DNA from 3 places in the Paenibacillus sp. FSL R5-0345 genome. Region 1 is predicted to be linked to each of the others. Evidence: riboswitches for the same ligand, from Rfam matches in the RefSeq annotation. Region 1 holds a riboswitch; each other region holds the start of a gene.
What was found. Region 1 has a riboswitch for cyclic di-AMP ahead of R50345_RS11065 (KamA family radical SAM protein). Riboswitches for the same ligand answer to the same signal wherever they lie in the genome.

Region 1 (7,502 bases):
AGAGGTGATTCCAAGACAAGCTAATGTTTGGTTATATAGCTCTGGATCTGGTTTCACTTTTGCCACATGATCGGCCGTCCGAATACATTCGAAATAATCGCGTATGCCCAATTGATTCAAGTATTTCTCCACCCATTCCAGTGAAGAGCTTGAGGCCAGCCCTATGCGTAGTCCAGCTTTTTTGGCAGAATCCAGATAATGCTGTATACCTGGCCGAATCGTTTCCAATTCCATAAGTTTGCTATGTCTCTGTTTAACAGCCTTACTGAAAGCCTCTTTATCAATGGCAAGCTTAAGATCAGTCATCAAGTACTCATAAGGATTAAAGCTGTTTAAGCTTGTGCCAATGCAGGTGGAGTACTGTTCAAGCGTCAAATCCACTCCATATTCAGCATAAGCCTCGTTAAAAGCGGTGTACCAAGCAGTCTCCGTGTCGATAATCGTTCCGTCAAAATCAAAAATAATGCCTTTGATCACAATCAACCATCTCCCTCGTATTATGTTTGGTTAGAATATCTTACGCAAAACCGTCTATAAATTCTACAAATTGTCATTTCAGCTTGCGTTTGACTATAAAAACCATAACAAAGGCTTTCCACTGACGTCAAGGGCGGTAGATAACATGCCACGGTATGATAACGATTACAATCAATGAGGACAATCCTGAATTTTTTGATCACATAAATGACTTAATCTATAACAGTAATCAGATTCAAAAAAACACCACAATCCTATGTGCTTCAAGGGATTTCTCCTTCCATGTTTGTCATGAAGACAAGCCCTCCCTTCTTCTCTCATTCCCGGTATTTAGAGTATTTTTCCAATCATCTGAAAATAATTCAAAAAAAATTTTAAACACCACCTTTTTGCATGATTGTACAAATCTAATGACTGAATTATGTTTTGTCCATTGAGTAAAAAGAGTCTATAAATTATGATGAATTCAATCGAGAATGATTATCATTATTGGTAATCGTTATATATTTTAGGGAGGCAATAAAAAATGAACAAGGCAAGACAGTCCTTCGCAGTGTTATGCGTACTCTTTTTGATGAGTACATTGCTGCTAGCATGCGGAAACTCAAAGGAATCATCTTCTGGTAATAGTACGACCAACGCAACTGGAAATTCTTCTGCTGCGAGCACGGCACCTTCAACGGAGCCCTCCGACAGCAGTACGAATGAATCCGCAGCGACTACCCGCTCCTACACGGATTACATAGGACATACTGTAGAAATCCCTGTGAAACCACAGCGAATAATCTACTCTGGAGAAACATATGGCGATTTGCTCGCTCTCGGCGTGCAAGCGGTAGGGTATCCTCTATCCATGGGTGAAGGCCAGGTCTTTGAAGATCAGTTACAAGGTGTCGAGGATGTAGGCTTCCCTATCAATCTGGAGAAAACATTAGAGCTTCAACCTGACCTAATTATCTATGCGGGCACAGACGAAGCTGATTTTGAGCAGCTGTCCAAAATCGCACCTACAATCATTTTTGATACCTTTGCCCCATTACAAGAACGTATGCTGGACATTGGTGGAATTCTTGGTAAAACAACAGAAGCAGAAGCATGGCTAGCTCAATATAAAACCGCTGAAGAAGCTATGTGGAAACAATTGAAGTCCGCTGGTATGCAAGAAGGTGAGACAGCTTCGGTCTTCACTTATTATCCGGGAGACAGACTGTTTATAATGGCGGCGACTGGACTTTCACAGGTACTCTATGGGGAGAATGGCTTCAAGGCAACTCCAGCTATTCAGAAGATACTCGATGAAGGTAAAGGCTTCCAGGAAGTATCTATGGAAGTGCTTAAAGAATATGCCGGAGACCGGATATTCATCTTGACTCCAGTTGCGGATGAAGCAAAACAATCCACAGAAAATCTATTAAAGAGCCCTATTTGGAAGAGCCTTCCTGCCGTTAAGAACGGATATGTCTATACGCAGGACATCATGAAGACCTCCAGTGATGCAACAACAAGAGAATGGCTGCTCGGCGAGATTCCTCAGCTATTGAATATGAAATAACCCTCCATGATCGAGTGTTTAGCACACGGCTGATAGAAAACTTTAAGAAGCATATCAACAGCTGTTGATATGCTTCTTTGTTTTATATACAATAAGTTCATTGATAATCATTCTCACTAAAAGAACGGAGGCTGAACCTATGCTGCAAACATCATCGTCCTGCCCCCCGCTCCACTCCCTGCTGTTTCAGCTGATTGATGCCGAACTGATACTTCAAGCTGCCGATTCAAGCCCTGTATCACGTACAACTCATGACTACACCCTTCTCGTATTTACCGGGGGGAACGGGCAACTGAACCTCGATGATCAGAGCGTGACGCTGAGTACAGATAAATGTTATCTACTAGCTCCCGGAATCTCCTATTGTACGAGCAATCAGGAAATGACCATGTATTATTATCTCATCACCTTTTCAGCAATTTATACAAAAGAGCATCCAGAACGTTATTCTGGCGAACTACTTTCAGGCAGACGCGAATTAATTGTCCACCCGTTCACTAAGGTAATCCGTCTTGTGGAAGATTTGCTTATGAACAAGAATAGCTTCGATGATGTGCAGCAATTCAAGCGACAATTGAAATTCCAGGAATTGATGCTGCTATTTTTTGAGCATAATTATCCTTCCAAGCATCTACCAAGTCCCACAGAATCCGTAGAAATGACTATACAATTCATAGAGGAGCATTATACAGAGAGCATCAGCGTGAAGCAGTTGGCTGAGCTTGCGGGGATATCGTTCTGGCAGTATACACCGATCTTTCAACAGCTTACCGGCAAAAAGCCACTTGAGTACCTGACCGATCTGCGCATTAGTCATTCCAAGCGCTTCCTGCAGGAATCGACGGAACCGCTGCGTGAAATCGCCAGACTGGTAGGCTTCTCCGATGAATATTATTTCAGCCGCCGCTTTCGGCAAAAAACCGGAGTTACCCCCGGACAATATGCGCATCAGCGAGGTCGTAAGCTTACCGTCAAAGATTGGACAGGCCATGAAGTGGAGATTCCAGAGCAAGCGAGACGCATTGTCTATCATGGAGAGACACTTGGCGACCTTCTCGCACTAGGCGTGAAGCCCATCGGAGGAGATGAAGCATTCGTGCGGAACAGCGTCTATAAACATCGGCTTAAAAAGCTCGCCAATGTTGGTTTTCCGCTGGACCCGCAGCTGACCGCTTCACTTAATCCAGATTTGATTATTTTGGCCAATAGTGATGAAAGAGCCTATAGAACCGTTTCCGGCATCGCCCCGACACTCACCTTTGATTCCTTTGCACCACTCGAAAGTCGAATGCGAACACTAGGCAGCTGGCTCGGTAAACAACGCGAAGCCGAAGCGTGGCTGGAGTCATTTACAATCAAAAATGCTGCTATGTGGCAGCATCTTTACGAGACCAGTCTCCAAGCCGGAGAGACTGCCTCTGCTTTGGTCTATGACCACGGAAATCATCTGTATGCTATGGGAATGTCCGGATTCTCCACAGCGCTTTATGCTCCATGTGGTCTACAACCGACAGAGGAGATTCAAGCCATACTGGATGAAGAATTAGGGTTCGCTGAAGTTGATCCAGCGCGATTGCCTGCCTATACTGGAGATCATATCTTCATGCTCATTCCTGAGCGTCCAGACTCAAGGGCTGCTATGGAGCGACTACTAGACAGTTCACTTTGGAAAAGTATTCCAGCAGTACGTCAGGGACATGTTTATCTGCTCGACGGAAGCAAATGGAACTCTAGTGATGCGTTAACTCGGGAGAAGCTGCTAACGCTGCTACCTAAACTGCTCGGTGGAAGCCCCCCTAGTAATTGAAGGTGAATCTAGGATTCTCTTTTGACTTTTCAAAACTTCATGGGGTATACTTTACCTACGCTTAATTTCCAACTTTTACAGTTGAAAAGCGGGGGAACCAGTTAATTGGGGCGAATCATTGAGCATTAGAATGTAGGGTACCATCTTACCCGAGTCCGTCAGCTAACCTCGTCAGCAGTGGATGGGTCTGCTTTTCATGTTATTTACATAACCAGAGACCCTTGCTAAGGGTCTCTTTTTGTGTTTTTTTGGACCCTGCTGGCAGTAGATTGGCCTTTGACACTAAGGCTTCCTCTTTTCTCACACAAAGGGACAAAGGAGAGATGTAAGTGCAAAAGGTAAAGTACATCACGGATATTAACAAAATTGCTATGTTGTCTGATCTGGAAAAAGAGAACTTGAAAGAAATCACGGACAAATTTGTTTTTCGTGTGAATGACTACTATCTGTCTTTGATCAACTGGGACGATCCAGATGATCCCATTCGTAAACTGGTTATCCCTAACGAAGGTGAACTGCTGGAATATGGACGTTGGGATGCTTCGGATGAAGACACGAATTATGTGGTGCCGGGTTGTCAGCACAAGTATAAAACAACAGCATTACTGATTGTATCCGAGGTCTGCGGAGCCTATTGCCGTTACTGCTTCCGTAAACGCCTGTTCCGAAATGACGTGAAAGAAGCGATGTCTGATGTCTCTCCGGGACTGGAGTATATTGCAAACCACCCTGAGATTAACAACGTTCTTCTTACGGGCGGTGACAGTTTAATTCTCTCCACACCAAAGCTAAGATCCATTATTGAAAACTTAAGAAGCATTGAGCATGTCAAGATTATCAGATTAGGTTCGAAGATTCCCGTATTTAATCCGATGCGGATCTCTGAAGACGAAGAGCTGTTGGAGCTGATTCGTACTTACTCTACCGAAGACAAGCGAATTTATGTTATGGCGCATATCAATCATCCTCGTGAAATCACACCTGAAGCCAAAAAAGCATTTAAAGCCCTCCACAACGCTGGGGCAATTGTCGTAAATCAGACCCCCGTCCTTAAAGGCATCAATGATGATCCCGTTATATTGGGAGAATTGCTAGACCGACTCTCATGGGCTGGCGTAACACCTTACTACTTCTTCGTGAATCGTCCCGTTGCCGGAAATCGAGATTTTGTATTACCTCTTGAGCAAGTCTATCAAATTGTAGAAGAAGCCAAAGCCAGAACCTCAGGACTTGGCAAAAGAGTACGCCTATCCATGTCACACACCTCCGGAAAGATAGAAATTCTCGCCATTGATAACGGAAAAGCCTATCTTAAATATCATCAATCCAGAGATCAGGAATACGGAAAGTTCATGATTCTAGATTGCCCTAAGGATGCAGAATGGTTTGATGACCTGCCCGGAAATGAGGAATATTGGACCCCTCCTGTGAAAAAGAATGATGCTATTATTTCTGTTAATGAGTTATCAAACAAGACTGCGGATCTGATTTGTAAATAATTCAATCGATTCTTTTAATAAAAATCCTGACCAAAATACTCAGAAGACTCAAATGAAATATAAGCCCCACCATAAAGCATGCAATCATACTAAAACCACTAGCATCTTCTATAGCAAAAAACAACTTAGCAGGCCAATACGTAGGAATCCACGCACCTGCAAATTGCCATGGTGATGGAATAAAATACGCTACGATTGGCCCTGCTATAAACAAACCACCTATCTTAGATAAAGCTAAGCCTTCTACCTTATTTGCAGCAAAAGAAGCAAGAAATAAAGCAAAGCAAGGGGCTTCAATTGCTAATAATAAAAGAATGTATATATGCTCCAATTGGAAGTTAGATAAGCCTGAAACTATAAAATACACCAGTGATAGAAGTGTACAAAGTACAGATGGAAGAACTAGACGATACACCATGTACCCCTTACGCATTAATGGCGTAACCGCGTAATAAGAGATGATGTTCTCATCACGTTCATCAAGCATTAAAAGACCTGTCATCATACCGGTCAGCATGGGAAAGGTCATTACTAAAAAAATCGCAGCAAAGCTACTGTATTCATTTAAATCGAAAGCATAACCGTTTGTAAGCCACTCTGCCGCTATTGGAAATCCAAATCTTGAGACGACTAAAAGTGCTAAAGGAGCAAAGATGCCGACCATAAGCACCGGGTCCAACCCAGCATGACGGATATCGCTTAGAAAAAGCGTATGATACTTCTTCATCTCTTGACTCCTCCCTTGCCTATGCGCATCATTACATGTTGCTCGAAGGACCTTTTTGCCCAGACATATATCACAACATTCCAGAGCAGTAATATCGATATGGAGTACATGTAATTGGCAAGTGACATAGCTGAGGTTTCCGAACTCAACAAGCGAAGTGTTCCTTCTGTAGGTAATAATAGAAAAACATTGGAGTTCCATATCTTAAAAAAACCAAGTAACGGCAGTATGAAAGGTAGTACGAATACTTGTGAGAGTAAAATGAAACCATTAATCGTCTGGCAACGAGCCACTACTCCAATCGACAATAGCGTCATAAAGCTTGACGTAAGAATGATTCCAATAGAAAATCCTATCGGGGATTGCGGAACTCCACTCGCTGCTGCATGAATAACCCATGCGGCTAAGAGGGAAAGTACAGATAATGAGCCCGCTTTTGAAAGTAAATATTCCCTAACACGAATCGGAGTAACGAATAAAGGATCAAGGACACCCTGGTCTCTTTCCAGCAGCACAATTCCACCAGCCAGAATAAGCCCCAAGGCACTAGGATCGCTAAAGGTCAATAACAGCATCGTTTGTTCCCGATAATGATTAGGAATAAGATGTAGCAATACCAGATAGAACGTACAGATAATGATGTAGATCCAATAAAACCCATGCCGCCATTGAAACCGGATGTCAAAGGCAAACGCAGATCTGAATCTCATGTTAACTGCCTCCCAGTAACGTCAATGAATATTTGTTCCAAAGACGCCTCCAGCGAATGAATGGTTTCTATTGGATGCTCACGGACAAGCTTTAAGAAATATTCGTTCTCCCCTATATCAGCAAGTGAGAATTCCTCATTTCTAACTTCATTATGAAGGCGATATTCCAGCCGCACTCGCTTTTTTCCATTTAGAAGCTTAAGCTCACGAGGAGAATCAATCAACTTAATTTGACCGTCTACAATAAAAGCGACTCTATCGCAGAGCTCCTCCGCGGCCTGCATATTGTGTGTTGTTATGATGACTGTTGTTCCGGTTGCCTTCTTTTCCAGAATTAAATCCTTCATTCTCTTAGCATTAACGGGGTCCAGCCCAGAAGTGGGTTCATCCAGAAATAGAATTTGTGGGTTATTTAAGAGTGCTCTGCAGAAATTCAGTCTCATCTTCATTCCCTTCGATAGCTGGGAGACCTTCAGATTAGCCGCTTCTGTGAGATTTACTTGCTCTAACAGAAATCCTGGTTCCGCTGTTCTCCCTGAATACAAAGACCGAAATAATTGCAAATTTTCCAGCGCAGTAAACTTCGAATAGAAATTTGGAAACTCAAAAGCTACCCCTATTTGCTCAAAATACTCCGGTCCGGTATTTCTTATTTCTTTGCCCATTACTTTAACGCTACCCAAATAATTCTTTAAGACGCCTATTAGAATTTTTTGTGTTGTGCTTTTAC
Region 2 (7,502 bases), 2.5 Mb from region 1:
TTTCCGTTTTCAAAAGCCAGCCAACGATGTTCCATTATGATAACAATCGCAAAACCTACCAGCCTCGGAACTTCGGGGATAAGTATCTAGGGGAAATCAACATGCGACAAGCTATTGCAGCATCCGACAACATTTATGCTGTGAATACAATCATGAAGATCGGTGCGGATAAAGTGAGCGAGATGGCAGCCAAGATGGGCATTGACAGCCCGCTTCAAAGTGTTCCTTCACTGGCACTCGGCACCTCACCAATCAGTCCGCTAGAAATGGCTGCAGCTTTTGCTGTTATAGGAAACAGTGGTCAGAAAATGCCCACCACTGCCATTCTAAAAATAACGGATTCAAAGGGTGTGGTCCTGTATGAAGCTCCACAGCCAAAGGGTGAAGCCGTTGTAGAACCTTCTGCCGCCTATGTGTTAACCCGTTTAATGGAGGGAGTATTTGAGACTGGAGGAACTGGGAACCGTGTAGCTTCTATAATCAAACGTCCGGTAGCCGGCAAGACTGGAACTACGGATACAGATGGCTGGATGGTAGGCTTCACCCCCGAGCTATCCACTGCTGTTTGGGTTGGATATGACAAGGGGCGCGACATTACAACTACCGACGGTCGACGGGCAGCTCCAATTTTCGCGGAGTTCACTGAAAAAGCTCTGGAAAATATCCCGCCTAAGATTTTCCCCATTCCAGATGGCGTGGTTAGTGTATACATCAATCCGCAGTCCGGCAAGCTAGCGACAGCAGCCTGTCCCGAAAAAGAACTAGAGACTTTCATTAGTGGAACTGAGCCCACCGAATACTGTGATCAGCACGGCAAAGGTCCCGCTGCCGATGATGCACAAAGCAAAGTAGATCCTGCTGAAGAAAATCGTTCTCTGTGGAACAATATTAAGCGCTGGTGGTTGAATTAGCCCTCTTCATTTATTGAAGAGGTTTTTCTTTTTTATAACTTATTTATTGCAGAATTGATAGGATGGGCAAATTCAATTTTCACTTCTCCCGCAAAGGATGTAACCGCTTCATTTTATGTAATCACCCCATTCTCTTAACTCACAATTACTGCTATAATAGTTAGTAGCAACCAAAATATAAAGATGTAAATGAGGGACATGGGATGAAGGATACAGGCATGATCCGGAGTTTAGACAGTCTTGGGAGAATTGTGGTTCCCGCAGAAATCCGTATGACTCGTAATATCGACATTGGTGATCCTATCGAATTTTTTATATTAAACGATAACACCATCATACTCAGGAAGTACACCTCGACAGAATGTACGTTTTGCAGAAGCCACGACCATGTCACCTACTATAAAGAGCAATTTATTTGCAGTAGCTGTCTAAAAGAAATTGCCGATCCTGAACGCATGTCTCAAGCGCCGGAGACACGCCAAGATTTTGCTAGCGAAGTGTCAGAGCACAGCAGCACGATCCGGAAGACGAAAACAGAGGATATGTGCCAACGCCTGGAGCGGGCCATAGATGATCATCCATATGCCAATCAGAAAGAGCTTGCTGAAATCCTGGGGATCAGTCAAGCCAGAGTAAGTCAACTCAAACGCAAACTTAGTACGGGAAGCAAATCGTAAACTAAATTCATGTATAGCAAAAAAGGCTTCGACTCTCCTATTTCAGGGTGTCGAAGCCTTTTTACTGTATCCTTTAATCTTGACCGGGTGATTGTTCCTACTCGGTCAGAGCAGCCTTGAGTTCATCGGAGGATGCGGTCCACCATGCCTCATTATGAGAGATCAAGAGGGATTTTAGCGCAGCCTTTTCAACTGCACCAAGCCCTCCCACATCGATTTTGCGTTTTAGAGCCCCATCCAGCTTATTGACATGCTCGGCGAGGATTTTCCAGCCACGACGCGCTTCCGTATCAATCCACATTTCACAAGCTGTTATTCCACCATAGAATTGACTATCCTGGGTACGGTCCACTGCTACCCATACCACCCAAACCTGTCTTCCATTAGGTACATCTTCACGGTTCATGGAGAATTTAATACCCTTTTCAACCTTACTCTTGGCATGCATGGCACCGATATCAATGACTGCTTCACCGCCATCAATAATGACAGGCGATACGTTATTGAGCTCAATAGAGCCTGCTCCAAAGCCTTTATGTTTACTTTTGGCATTCACAATATTTAAGGCAATCTGTTTCTTGCCCTCCGGTTGTATGTTGTCCACGAGTGCACACCCTTCCTCTTACGAATAATTTAATTTTAGCTAATAATGCGGCGATTGCAAACATATACATCCCGTAGATGCTTGTCACGGGAGGAATCACAGTATGAAGTCACTGTCATTAAGGTACATTATCATCTTTGCGACCCTGGCCGCCCTCGTGCTACTAGGAGGAATATGGGTCTATTCGGGGGATAACTCCACAACTTCTGTTACTAGCTTTGTTTCAAAAGAGGCCAAGTCCTCCAGTGGCACAGCTCCTGCTGCTGCACCACAGCAAAATCTTCCTGATAGCGCCCCCGTTCCGGCAGAGGAAGCATTAAGTCATCGGGTTGTCGAGTACCACATCGATGTTCAGCTTGTTCCAGATACAGAAACCTTAATCGCTTCTGAGACGGTAACCTGGACACACCCCGGTGTAAAACCTGTAAGTGATCTATATTTTCATATGTACCCAAATGCTTTTGCCTCACCAGATACTACTTTTATGAAGGAATCCGGAGGAACGCTCAGGGGTGACACCATGCCAGAGAACGGCTTCGGAAGTATGACTCTAACCGATCTGCGCACGACAGAAGGAACATCGCTAATGCAACGAGTACAATTTGTACAACCCGACGATGGTAACGTCAACGATAAGACACTCCTAAAGGTGCATCTCCCACAACCGGTTAATGGAGGAGAAAGTGTCACACTTAAACTAAAGTACGAGGTCCAGCTTCCCAAAATATTTGCCCGTATGGGTACATCAGGGAATTTCGTGATGGCTGGGCAATGGTTCCCTAAGCTTAGTGTATACGAGCCTATGGGCACACGCGGGGTTAAGGAAGAAGGCTGGGATTTACATCAATATCACGGCACCTCTGAATTTTACAGCGATTTTGGCATCTTTAATGTAACGATTGCAGTTCCTTCTAACTATACGGTAGCTGCGACCGGATTTCCTGTAAAGAATGCCAAACTGAAACAAGATCAAAAAATATATCAATTCTACGCTGATGATGTCCATGACTTCGCTTGGGCGGCTTCCCCTGATTTCACAGTAGCTGAAGAAGCCTTCTCTACACCAGAAGTACCTGGTGTACGGATCAAGGTCTATCTCGATCCATTGCACAAAGACTTAAAGGAACGATACCTTCAGGCCGCTAAGGCTGCCCTGACCTACTTCAGTAAATGGTATGGTCCTTATCCCTACTCCACTCTGTCTATTATCGTTCCACCTAAGGAGGGTAATGGTGCAGGAGGAATGGAGTATCCTACGCTCATTACAGCCTTTGGAGCCACGGACTCTTCACCTGATACTTCACTTGAGAGAACCGTCGTTCATGAAATTGGCCATCAATACTTCTACGGTATGGTCGCCAGCAATGAATTCGAAGAGGCTTGGTTAGACGAAAGCTTCACTTCTTACGCTGAAGACAAACTCATGGAGCAGGAATATGGTGTCAAAGCTAATCTCCCTCTGCAATCTAGCCTGGTGACCAAATCAGAGCCGCTGAACTTAGAGACATGGAAATATGACGGGGCAGAATCGTATAGCCGAAATGTATATATTCGCGGAAAGCTAGTACTTAAGGATATTGAACGCCAAGTAGGCGCTAAAGCAATGAACAGTATCATGTCTACTTACGCACGTAAATTCCGTTTCCAGCATCCCACTACATCTGATTTTCAAAAAGTCGTTGAGAAGGTAACCAAAAAATCGTGGCAGCCTTATTTCGAGGATTATGTTTATGGTGGCGGTGCTCCTGATTTCTCAGTAGATACGATTACGATTAAAAAGAATGGCAGCAGCGAGGCTCAGAGCTACGAATCCATAGTGAAAATTACAAACAAAGGGAGTCATTACGTTGACGTTCCCATTAAATTCACATTCGCTGACGGTTCTGCGGCAGAGCGGGTCTGGAACGGTGAAGGAGCAGAGACTACGTTTCAGCTGTTAAGCGATAAACTTCTCCTCTCTGCTGAGATTGATCCTGAGCATACCGTTCTTTTAGAAAACAAACATCTTAATAACTTCAGACTGGCGGAAATAGAGCCCAAAACACTCTCCCGCTGGACGTTAAGTGTAACTAAATTAGTTGAAACTGTGCTCGGAACTCTTGTCTGGTGAGGTGAATGATTGTGAGAACATCGATAACCCGCGGCTGGCAAAGCATGAAGGAGCAATTTTATATTCTGATTCTGCTCTTCATCTATCGACTGCTCTGGGGCTACTTTATGTACGGCTTCATCCGGTCTGCTATCGTTCCAATTCTACTGCGCTACCCAGATAAAGACGCTGGAGGCAGTGGAATGGGTAGACTACTCTATTATGTCGAAGGGCAGTTCAGCTTGAACACAGATCCTGAGATACGTAATTGGTTATGGATGTTCCTAGGGCTTGTTCTCTTACGACTGCTGCTCTCCCCCTTCATAAGAGCAGGATTACTGCATGAACTCCATCAGGAGAGAAAAGGAGAGCGAGGCCTGTTCTTTTTTCCCGGCATGAAGCTTTATGGATTTCCAGTGTTTATCTTTAGTTTAATCGAATGGGTGCTGGCTCTATTGCCGTTATACTGGCTCGCTCCAAAAATGTACGGGCTGTTCTTATCTTCCTTTCTGAACTCCTCTTTGTTACTTCATCTACTTCCATACGTATTGGCATGGCTTATATACATCTTTATCGTTCGCCTGTTCCTTCTATATATGCAGTTTGGTTATACCAGCGGTACGGGGATGTTCTCTTCCCTATTCATCTGTATAAAGTCACTGATTCCTGCACTAGGCATTTCAATCATACTTGGTGCAGCGGGCCTTATCCTTCTGCTAGTGTGCGGACTATCCGGTATCTTCTGTCCTGGCCTGCCGGCACTTCTTATTCGTCAACTCTCATCACTGCCCTCGACACTTTTCAAAATGTGGGGAATCTCCGCTCAATATCATCTATGGCGCAGTAAAGCATTTCCACAATAATTTATGGCATTACAACACATAATATAAGAGTCCCGGTTCCTAAATCAGGAGCCGGGACTCTTTCGCGTTATAGACAAATTATGACGATTTGCAAAATCGTAAAGACTTTGTTACAATAAGTCCTGTTCCATTAGTAACAAGTTTGTAATCATTTGAAACGATTTCTACATAACTTCATGTATTCATCGTAGTCTTGTCGATAAGTCACTATCTGGTGCATAAAACGCCGAATTCCTTGCACCGGGAAGTGGGGGAACCATATTTTGGGTGAATTGATCTCGCTTTGCAGTGATCATAGGGGAACCTTCTACCGAATCCTTAAGCTAACCTCACAGGCATTGGAAGGGGTACAATTTTTTTGAAGAATTTAAGAAAAGCATGCGTCGCTGCGGCGCTGGGACTTGTGATGGCGTTCTCTATTGGTGGAGGAAGTGCCTTTGCAGATTCTAAGATGGACAGTGTTATTTCAAAGACAATTGGAGTTGCCTATAAAACCGGAGGCACTAGCACTGCCGGGTTTGACTGTTCTGGATTCACTACGTATGTATTCAAGAAGGTGGGTCTTTCTTTGCCCCGCACTTCAAAAGCTCAATATAATGTTGGAACTCCTGTAGCCAAAAGCAAATTGCGTTCAGGTGACCTAGTTTTCTTTAACACATTGGGCAATGGCGTATCCCATGTCGGCATTTATGTTGGAAACGGAAAATTCGCACAATCATCATCTTCATATGGCGTGACCATCACTTCACTTAGCCAGTCCTACTGGGCCAATCGCTACGTTGGCGCTAAAAGAGTAATGAGTACTTCCTCATATCAAGCTGTAGCCTACGATTAATACTTCCCCACAACTATAACCTCACAATTACAACTATATAGACCTGGATTTGATTATCACCTTAATCGAATCCAGGTTTTCTTTTGCCTTATTATAATCTTTACACCTCTAGAACAGACTTTAAACACTTTTATTTGATAAAAATTTCAATAAATATAAAAATAAGTTTAATATTATCGCTTACATATGCATTTTGTCTTTAAATATATGAATTTTTCTGCATGATTAGGTTAAAAACGATTGCCAAGCGGCACTCTGTTTGTTACAATAACTGCAGTAAGATTTTAGTAACATTTTTGTAATCATTAAGTTGTTATTTACAAAGGTTTTGTCATGTATTGATTACAAGCTATTCCTAATCAACAGTCTGAGCCGAGTTTCCTAACTATTAGGGAAACGGGGGAACCAACTTTGGGTGAATTGACCTCCATTTTTAGAGGGGTCATAGGGGACCTTCAACCGAACCCTTAAGCTAACCTCGTAGGCATCTGGAAGGGGTATAAACTTTTGAAGAAGAAGTTAGCAGCAGCTGTACTCAGCTTTTCCATTATCTTCACCATCGGAGCAGGAAGCGCTTTCGCGGATTCCAAAATGGATAAAGTGATCGACAAGACCATCGGAACTAAATACGTATCCGGCGGGATCTCCACAAATGGATTTGATTGCTCCGGATTTACAATGTATGTTTTTGATAAAATCGGTATCAACCTACCACACCAATCAGGTTCCCAGTATCAAATGGGTACTGCTATCTCCCGAGATGATTTAAGATCAGGAGATCTTGTATTCTTCAATACAAGTGGTAAGGGTGTTTCCCACGTCGGCATTTATGTCGGTGAAGGCAAGTTTGCACACGCATCTTCCTCACGCGGTGTAACGATTAGCTCCCTGAGTGATAGCTACTACGTAAAACGCTATATCGGTGCTAAACGGATTATGAGCACTGATGCTTATCATTCTGTTGCTTCTGAGACAGAAGATAATGATGATGTTCAATAAGTAGAACGTACATAGGCTCTTTTCCAAGAGGTTAATTCTTGGGGAAGAGCTTGTTTTTTTGTCTTATTTAATATTTACCCCTCTCAAAATTTGTAAAACAATATTCCTTATAAATTTTCTGAGTCGATGCCCCCTCTTTTTGTATATAATTAGTTACAAGTATAAACGCCTTCGGCACTCGTAAGGACGGCAAGCGTTATAACCCACGTGAAAGGAGGTCTTTGACCTTATGATAAATCCCTCGGTTACTTTTCATGTAACTCCTATGGAGACTAGTCACGCGGAAGAGATATGCAATTGGAATTACATCCCCCCTTATAATATTTACGGCTGGATGCCGTGGGAACAAATGCAGGCTCTAGGCATCGAGTTCGGTGATCCTCAGCTACGGAATGAGCAATATGTCTCCATATTAAATGGGCAAGAAGCTTTGTGTGGATTCGCGCAGTTGTTCCCGATGGAAGGTGTTGTACGTTTGGGGATTGGCATGCAACCTGATCTATGCGGTAAAGGGCTAGGCAAAT
Region 3 (7,502 bases), 2.5 Mb from region 1:
TCTTTCTTTTCTTAATAAATGAGGATATCCAGCCGTAGGAGATTGATCCTACGGTTTTTTTTGAATTTAGGCTAAATGAGGTTAACGAATTCAATGAAGCTTGACTCAACAAAACAAAGCATGTGCTTCCCAAGCAAGTTTTGTCTCAGTGATATATTCAATGAAGCTTAGCTCAACAAAACTTTTAGGAGATTATTACATGACTAATTCTTATAACGATATACCTGTTCCACTGTTACCAACGGAGCGGGTGGATGATTTACTAACGCATGATTTACGAATTATTCAAAGCGACGAAGTATTTAGCTTTTCTATGGATGCTGTACTGCTTGCCCGTTTCGCCAGCGTTCCGCCACGCGGGAGAGTCCTGGATCTTTGTACTGGAAACGGTGTAATACCTATTCTGATGACAACCCGAACAAAAGCTTCTATAGAAGGGATTGAAATTCAGCCCCGTTTAGCGGATATGGCTCGGCGTAGTGTGGCTTTGAATGGACTTCAGGATCAGGTTGTGATCCATGAAGGTGATTTACGTGAGTTATATAAAGTAGCAGGGCATGGCGTATATGATGCGATAACGGTTAATCCTCCTTATATGCCGCTTAACGGTAGTGACCTAAAGCTGAACACGCATCAAGCTATGGCTCGTCACGAAATAGGGTGTACACTGGAGGAGGTCATTCAAGCCTGTGTGCGACTAGTTCGGACCGGAGGAAAGGTAAGTATGGTTCACAAGCCACAACGGTTGGTGGATATTATTAGTCTTATGAGAAAATATAGGCTAGAGCCTAAGATTATTCGCTTTGTACATCCACGTGCGCATCTGGAAGCCAACATGGTATTAATTGAAGCGATGCGTGACGGTAAACCAGAGGTTCGTTTACAACCACCACTCATTGTATATAATGAGGACAATCAATACTGTCCAGAAATTATGGACATCTACTACGGTGCTAAAGAGGGTAAATCATGACGATATCATGCCAAAGCAGTTTCCAAAACAATAACAATACACATAAGCAGGAATCAACAGGTTCACTCTTTTTGGTGGCAACACCCATCGGTAATTTAGAGGATATGACCTATCGCGCTGTTCGCACATTGCAGGAATGCGATATTATAGCTGCTGAGGATACAAGACAAACTCGAAAATTGTTAAGCCATTTTGAAATTACACCTTCTATGCTGTTCAGTTACCATGAGCATAATAAGGCTGCCAGTGGACCTGAACTTATCCGCTATATAATAGAAGGAAAAAATTTGGCTCTCGTCAGCGATGCTGGATTACCAGCCATTTCTGATCCTGGTGCAGACCTTGTAGCCCTTGCCATAAGTCACGGTATACCAGTGATTCCTATACCTGGAGCTAACGCAGCTTTGTCAGCTTTAATTGCTTCTGGTTTGCCTACGACTACGTTCACTTTTATCGGTTTCTTACCACGTGAACGTAAAGATATCCGTGCGGTATTAAGTCCTCTTCGTTCGGCACAAGGGACCATACTGTTCTATGAGTCTCCACATCGAGTGGTGAAGACGCTGGCTCATCTCCAAGAAGCATTCGGCAATCGACGAATTGTACTGGCTCGTGAATTGACGAAGAGATATGAAGAGTTTTTACGTGGGACGATTGAGGAATGTGCGGATTGGCTTGCTGAACATCCACCGCTTGGCGAGTATGTAATCGTTGTTGAAGGTGAGAGTAAGGAAGATGCCGAATTGGCAGAATCGGCTTGGTGGCGCCAGTTAAGTATTGAGGAGCATGTTGCACATTACGAAGCGGCAGATTTACCACGTAAAGAAGCTATGAAAAAAGCAGCTTCTGATCGTGGTGTTGCAAAGCGGGATATTTATAACGCACTTCTTGATAAAGCTGAGCAGTAAGTGTTATAGACCGGTTCTTATGCTGAGAGGCTAAGAATACAAAGTTTAATTGTGCTTAAGAGATTTACATGTAGGTTAATGTACTTTGTACAAAGAGGGGAATAAGTCCTTTTAGACACCCTTTTGAGGCGGGAAACTGAAGTAAAAGCAGAAAAAAAATACCTCCCGCGGTCACGGGAGGTCAAGGAGATATGAAAAGGTTAGAATTAACAATTTGATTAGTTCTATTATATACTATTTATTTTAGTTTGTCACAGGGGTAGGAATAGTAGAAATGCATTCATGACAAACTATTTTTCCTTTAAAGTAAGTTACGTTCTCAGCGTTGCCACAGAAAATGCAGGCAGGCTCATATTTCTTAAGCATAATGCGCTCACCATCAACGTAAATTTCAAGTGCGTCTTTTTCACCAATACCAAGAGTACGGCGCAATTCAATGGGAATAACTACCCGACCAAGTTCGTCTACTTTTCTTACAATTCCTGTTGATTTCATCATAACAATCGTTACTCCTCTCAATGTCCAAAAACGCCATTATTCGACATTGTTCACTGTTTTATGATATTCATAATACCAACGATTCCCAAAACAGTCAACCTTTTTTCATATGCTAATTAAGAACTTTTTCACAAAAACTTTGAATTGCCTATCATAATCACGAATTCTAAAAAAAGTGTAAAAATAAACTTTGTCGATTTACCAAGACTAAAATCGGCATCATTCGACAAAGTACGACATAATTACTTATTATATACTTAAATTGGTTAAAATCATATTAAATTTAAAAAAGGAGTTGATCTCATGAAGCAGCCGCTCACAGAAGAAAAGGTTTTCAAAGATCCGGTTCACAACTATATACACGTGCAGGATACTATTATTTGGCGACTAATAAATACAAAGGAGTTTCAGCGTCTACGCCGAATCCGCCAGCTGGGTACCTCGTATCTCACTTTTCATGGTGCAGAGCATAGTCGGTTTTCTCATTCCCTTGGGGTATACGAAATTACACGTAGAATCATTTCGCAATTTGAACGAAGCGGGTATAAGGATTGGATTCCTGAAGAAAGTCTGCTGACCTTGTGTGCGGCTTTGCTTCATGATCTGGGACATGGTCCATTTTCTCATTCTATAGAAGAAGCTTTTGAAATGAACCATGAGGATTGGACTTGTCGTATTATTCTGGAGGACACAGAGATAACTGAGATCTTGCGTGATGTGGAGGAGGATTTTCCTCGTAAAGTAGCTTCAGTGATCTCCAAAACTTATGAGCATGAAATCGTTGTTAATCTGGTTTCCAGTCCGCTAGATGCTGATCGCATGGATTATTTGTTGCGTGATGCGTACTATACAGGTGTAAACTATGGAACGATCGATATTGATCGGATTTTGAGAATGCTGCGTCCTTATAATGGTCGGGTTGTGGTAAAAGAATCGGGAATGCATGCGATTGAGGATTATTTAATGTCGCGTTATCAAATGTACTGGCAAGTATATTTTCATCCGGTGACACGCAGCTCTGAGATTATTTTGCGACAAATTTTCCGTAGAGCTAAGGAGCTTTTCCAAGAGGGGTACCATTTTAGTTTTATGATTCATCCGCTGGAGGATTTGTTCCGTGGAGAGGTGACAGTGAAGCAATATTTAATGTTAGATGAGGCGCTGGTACAGACGGCTTTTATGCAGTGGACGCTTGAAAAAGATGAGCTATTAAGCGACTTGTGTACCCGTTTTATTCATCGTAAACTGTATAAATATGTTGAGATGGAGAATCTTGATACAGATATGATTACTGAAATTCGGAGCAGTTTTGCGGCAGCGGGACTTCACCCGGAATATGACTTGGAGATTGATTTTCCGACAGATTTGCCCTATGATGTGTTCCGTCCGGGAGAAGCCTTTGACAATAAGCAAATCTTGCTGCTTGATCGACATGATCAGCTGAGGGAAATTTCAGAGGTGTCGGATATTGTACGCTCTATTAGCGGCATTCATCGTGGCAGGTATCATCTGTATTTTCCTCAAGATAAGTTGAGACAAGCGCTTACACGATTGCCATCTTCAATAGCAGAGATTTTTGCAAAATAATACAAGAAAATATGGGATTTTTGACAAGAAGGAACGATGTTTTCGTCTTTTGAAATCAATAACTGCTTCTCGTAGAAATAGACGATACAATAGATGGCATGAAATTCACACTGTCTTATGTTAAAAAACAACAAGGAGTGACGGCAAAAATGTTTCTGTTTGACACACATACGCATCTGGATGCACCTCAATTCGACGAGGATCGCGAAGAAGTTATCGCTCGTGCTGTAGAGGCTGGCGTTAGTAAGATGATTAATATCGGATTTAATCGGGAGACGATTCCCTCTACGATGAAGCTGGCAGAATCTTATGATTATATTTATGCTGCAGTGGGCTGGCATCCGCAGGATGCGATAGATATGAAAGAAGGAGACCTCGATTGGATCGCTTCTTTGTGCAGTCATAAAAAAGTGGTGGCTATTGGGGAAATTGGACTGGATTATTACTGGGATACCTCTCCCAAGGATGTGCAACATGAGGTTTTTCGCAAGCAAATCGGACTAGCCCGTGAACTAAAGATGCCGATTTGTATTCATGACCGTGATGCCCATGAAGATGTTGTACGGATTTTGCGGGAGGAAAAGGCAAATGAGGTTGGAGGCGTAATGCACTCATTCTCAGGAAGCTGGGAAACGGCAAAAATGTGCTTGAATCTTGGTTTTCATTTATCGTTTGGAGGACCCATTACGTTCAAAAATGCACGAGTGCCAAAAGAAGTGCTTGCGCAGACCCCGTTAGACCGATTATTGATCGAAACGGATGCTCCATATTTGACTCCTCATCCCTTCCGCGGGAAGCGAAATGAGAGTGCTCATGTGAAGTTGGTAGCAGAGGCGGCAGCTGAAATTAAAGGGCTAACATGGGAAGAATTGGCTAAAATAACGTATGCCAACGCACTGGAACGATTTGGGATTGAGTGAAAACGGGAGTAAAACAGGCGAAAAATAGAGAATGGCCGATATATTAAACTTTTTTAATATAAAAACGGCTGAATATTACAATATTTTAACCAAATTTTTGCTTAAACGTGGTTGAATCGTCCTTTACAACATGCATCAAAACAGGATATCATCTTTTCAGTGATGTGAGCTGTGTTATAGTGACAGCCACTGATTCATGGATCGTCTCGCTGAGTCTCCGTATGGAGAACGGGGGAACCAATATTGACCTGTCGCATGCCTGTATTTTGAATACGGCTTCGACGTGCCACAGGACAGTATTTGATTTCTTCACGTGGTCTTTGGGGTGAATTTAAGGGCAACCGCCATGAGCGGGTGACCTGAAATAGGGCGTCTCTCTTTCGTCCGAACCCGACAGCTAACCCCGTAAGCGCAAGTAAGAGAGGCAACCTCGTGCACAAGCATTCTCTATTCTGAATTTGGAGAAGCCACGAAAGAGTCCTCAATTGAACTCTTTTTAGGCTTTTTTATTTTTGAATAAATAGAATGTTGCCCACATACTGTTATATAACAGGGGTGGGAGTAGCTGTGCCGAGCAGGCGATCCATGAGCAGGAGACGCTAAGTTATTAAGTGCGTGTCCTGTGACAATCTCAAATAGTTTCGTCAAAGGAATTCAGTCCTCATGATATACAATTGACGACGGGGCTATGTAAGGAGGATGGAGAGAATGGGCGTATTCCAACCAGAAGTATCCCATGATTCGCAGTCATCCAGCAGGTCTTTCGCACTACGGTGGGAGCAAGTAAATACTCGCGTACTTTTACTTGCAGGCGTGATTTCAGTCGCTATCGCGCTACTTATTCTGCTGTACGTACACGGTCAAAGTAACAAACAATTATTTTTAGTAATAGACGGGCAGACACAGACGCTTGAAACGCGAGAAGCGCTTCTTGGTGATGTGCTGGAGAAAGAGCAAATTTCGCTGCAGCCGCATGATGAACTATCTTTAGGTCTGAGTGATGAAATAAAAGACGGTGACCGTGTCGTTATCAATCGTGCGCAGAAAATTAGCCTTATTGCGGACGGAGCAACAAAAACGTTATATACAACCGAGGATACAATCGGTAAAGCAATTGACAAAATGGGCATCACCCTAGAAGGTCATGATAAGATTTTCCCTTCGTTAGACACCGCCATTTCTGCCAATATGGAGATTAAGATTGTTCGCATCAACAAACAGACTGTACAGCGGACAACTAACTTACCCTTCAGAGTCATCAAGACAGCAGACCCCTCCCTTACTGTGGGAACAGTTAGAGTGGCACAGGCAGGCAAACCAGGCGTCATGATTCAGCATATTGAAAAGATCTACCAAGACGGAGAACTGGCCTCTATGCGCATGATTGGTAAGGAAGTACAAACGGTAACGAAAGATAAAGTTATTGCCGTTGGTACCAAACCACTTCCTAAGCCGGCTGTAGCTAAGACTACAACAACTTCCAAATCAAACACTACTTCCAAAACGGCTAAGGTTAGCGCCAAGACTAATAACGTCACAAGTAAGGCTGGCGTAGACTTTGAGTACAAGAAGATGATTAAGAACGTCTCCATGACAGCTTATTCATCAGAAGAGCCAGGTATAGGTACCAAAACTGCCTCCGGAACACGCGTAACGGAAGGTCGTACAATTGCAGTAGACCCGAATGTAATCCCTATTGGCTGGTGGGTATATATTGAGGGGCTTGGATTCCGCCGAGCTGAAGATACTGGCGGTGCCATTAAAGGCAATAAAGTAGATGTCTATTACGATTCACTGAGCCATGTGCGTAATTTCGGTCGTAAATCACGTACCGTTTATGTGATTGGACCTGTGAAGCCGGAGTTAAATTAGTTCGGAAGCTTTTGCAAATTATTCTTTGATAAGCTATAGTGATGATAACCGTTAAGGAACGCCAGATGATCATTTCGTTGATCGCAGAGCAACCGCTCATCACTTATAAATTCTTTAACCAAAAGAAGAGGAGCGAAACCTCTTCTTTTTTGCTTTTTTTGGAAGGAGTCAAGAGATATGATTAAGGAATTAATTGTCGTTGAAGGTAAGAGTGATACCGTCGCTGTTAAACGCGCTGTAGAAGCAGATACGATCGAAACAGGGGGCTCGGCGGTAGACCGGACCGTAATTGCGAAGATCGCGCTTGCTATGGAGCGTAGAGGGGTGATTATTCTTACAGATCCGGATCACGCGGGTGAACGAATTCGTAAGATTGTGTCCGCAAAGGTGCCGGGCTGCAAGCATGCTTTCATTCCGGAGAAGGACGCAACCCGTAAGGGAGATATCGGTGTGGAGAACGCCTCTCCAGAGGCGATTCGTCATGCGCTACGAAACGTACATACCTCTTTTGAAGGAGCACCTGCAATAATTGGAATTGACGATCTAATGGCCGCTGGAATGCTTGTACACCCTCGGGCAGCTGAAAGACGTATGGCACTTGGTAATTTGCTTGGAATCGGATATTGTAATGGCAAGCAGCTGTACAAGCGGCTGGCGATGTTTGGAATTACGCGGGAGGAATTTGCCGGAGCTCTCGCCCAAATTGATCAGGGGGGCATTACTTCATGAGTGGTAGAGAGGAAA

Region 2: another riboswitch for cyclic di-AMP. It lies ahead of R50345_RS00555 (C40 family peptidase); the one in region 1 lies ahead of R50345_RS11065 (KamA family radical SAM protein).
Region 3: another riboswitch for cyclic di-AMP. It lies ahead of R50345_RS00190 (resuscitation-promoting factor); the one in region 1 lies ahead of R50345_RS11065 (KamA family radical SAM protein).

What each region holds. Positions count from the first base shown of each region.
Region 1 covers NZ_CP009281.1:2,578,783-2,586,284, reverse strand. The annotation lists gene R50345_RS11080 (HAD family hydrolase) at 1-477, opposite strand, end outside; gene R50345_RS11075 (ABC transporter substrate-binding protein) at 1,004-2,029, shown strand; gene R50345_RS11070 (AraC family transcriptional regulator) at 2,169-3,836, shown strand; cyclic di-AMP (ydaO/yuaA leader) riboswitch at 3,885-4,028, shown strand; gene R50345_RS11065 (KamA family radical SAM protein) at 4,166-5,335, shown strand; gene R50345_RS11060 (hypothetical protein) at 5,337-6,062, opposite strand; gene R50345_RS11055 (fluoroquinolone export ABC transporter permease subunit) at 6,059-6,772, opposite strand; gene R50345_RS11050 (ABC transporter ATP-binding protein) at 6,769-7,502, opposite strand, start outside.
Region 2 covers NZ_CP009281.1:113,357-120,858, reverse strand. The annotation lists gene R50345_RS00580 (transglycosylase domain-containing protein) at 1-911, shown strand, start outside; gene R50345_RS00575 (AbrB/MazE/SpoVT family DNA-binding domain-containing protein) at 1,115-1,588, shown strand; gene R50345_RS00570 (YwhD family protein) at 1,686-2,192, opposite strand; gene R50345_RS00565 (M1 family metallopeptidase) at 2,296-4,302, shown strand; gene R50345_RS00560 (hypothetical protein) at 4,314-5,144, shown strand; cyclic di-AMP (ydaO/yuaA leader) riboswitch at 5,359-5,497, shown strand; gene R50345_RS00555 (C40 family peptidase) at 5,551-5,979, shown strand; cyclic di-AMP (ydaO/yuaA leader) riboswitch at 6,340-6,481, shown strand; gene R50345_RS00550 (C40 family peptidase) at 6,487-6,978, shown strand; gene R50345_RS00545 (GNAT family N-acetyltransferase) at 7,208-7,502, shown strand, end outside.
Region 3 covers NZ_CP009281.1:37,179-44,680, forward strand. The annotation lists gene yabA (DNA replication initiation control protein YabA) at 1-22, shown strand, start outside; gene R50345_RS00165 (tRNA1(Val) (adenine(37)-N6)-methyltransferase) at 200-973, shown strand; gene rsmI (16S rRNA (cytidine(1402)-2'-O)-methyltransferase) at 970-1,881, shown strand; gene R50345_RS00175 (AbrB/MazE/SpoVT family DNA-binding domain-containing protein) at 2,125-2,379, opposite strand; gene R50345_RS00180 (HD domain-containing protein) at 2,683-3,966, shown strand; gene R50345_RS00185 (TatD family hydrolase) at 4,116-4,886, shown strand; cyclic di-AMP (ydaO/yuaA leader) riboswitch at 5,084-5,313, shown strand; gene R50345_RS00190 (resuscitation-promoting factor) at 5,595-6,758, shown strand; gene rnmV (ribonuclease M5) at 6,936-7,487, shown strand; gene rsmA (16S rRNA (adenine(1518)-N(6)/adenine(1519)-N(6))-dimethyltransferase RsmA) at 7,484-7,502, shown strand, end outside.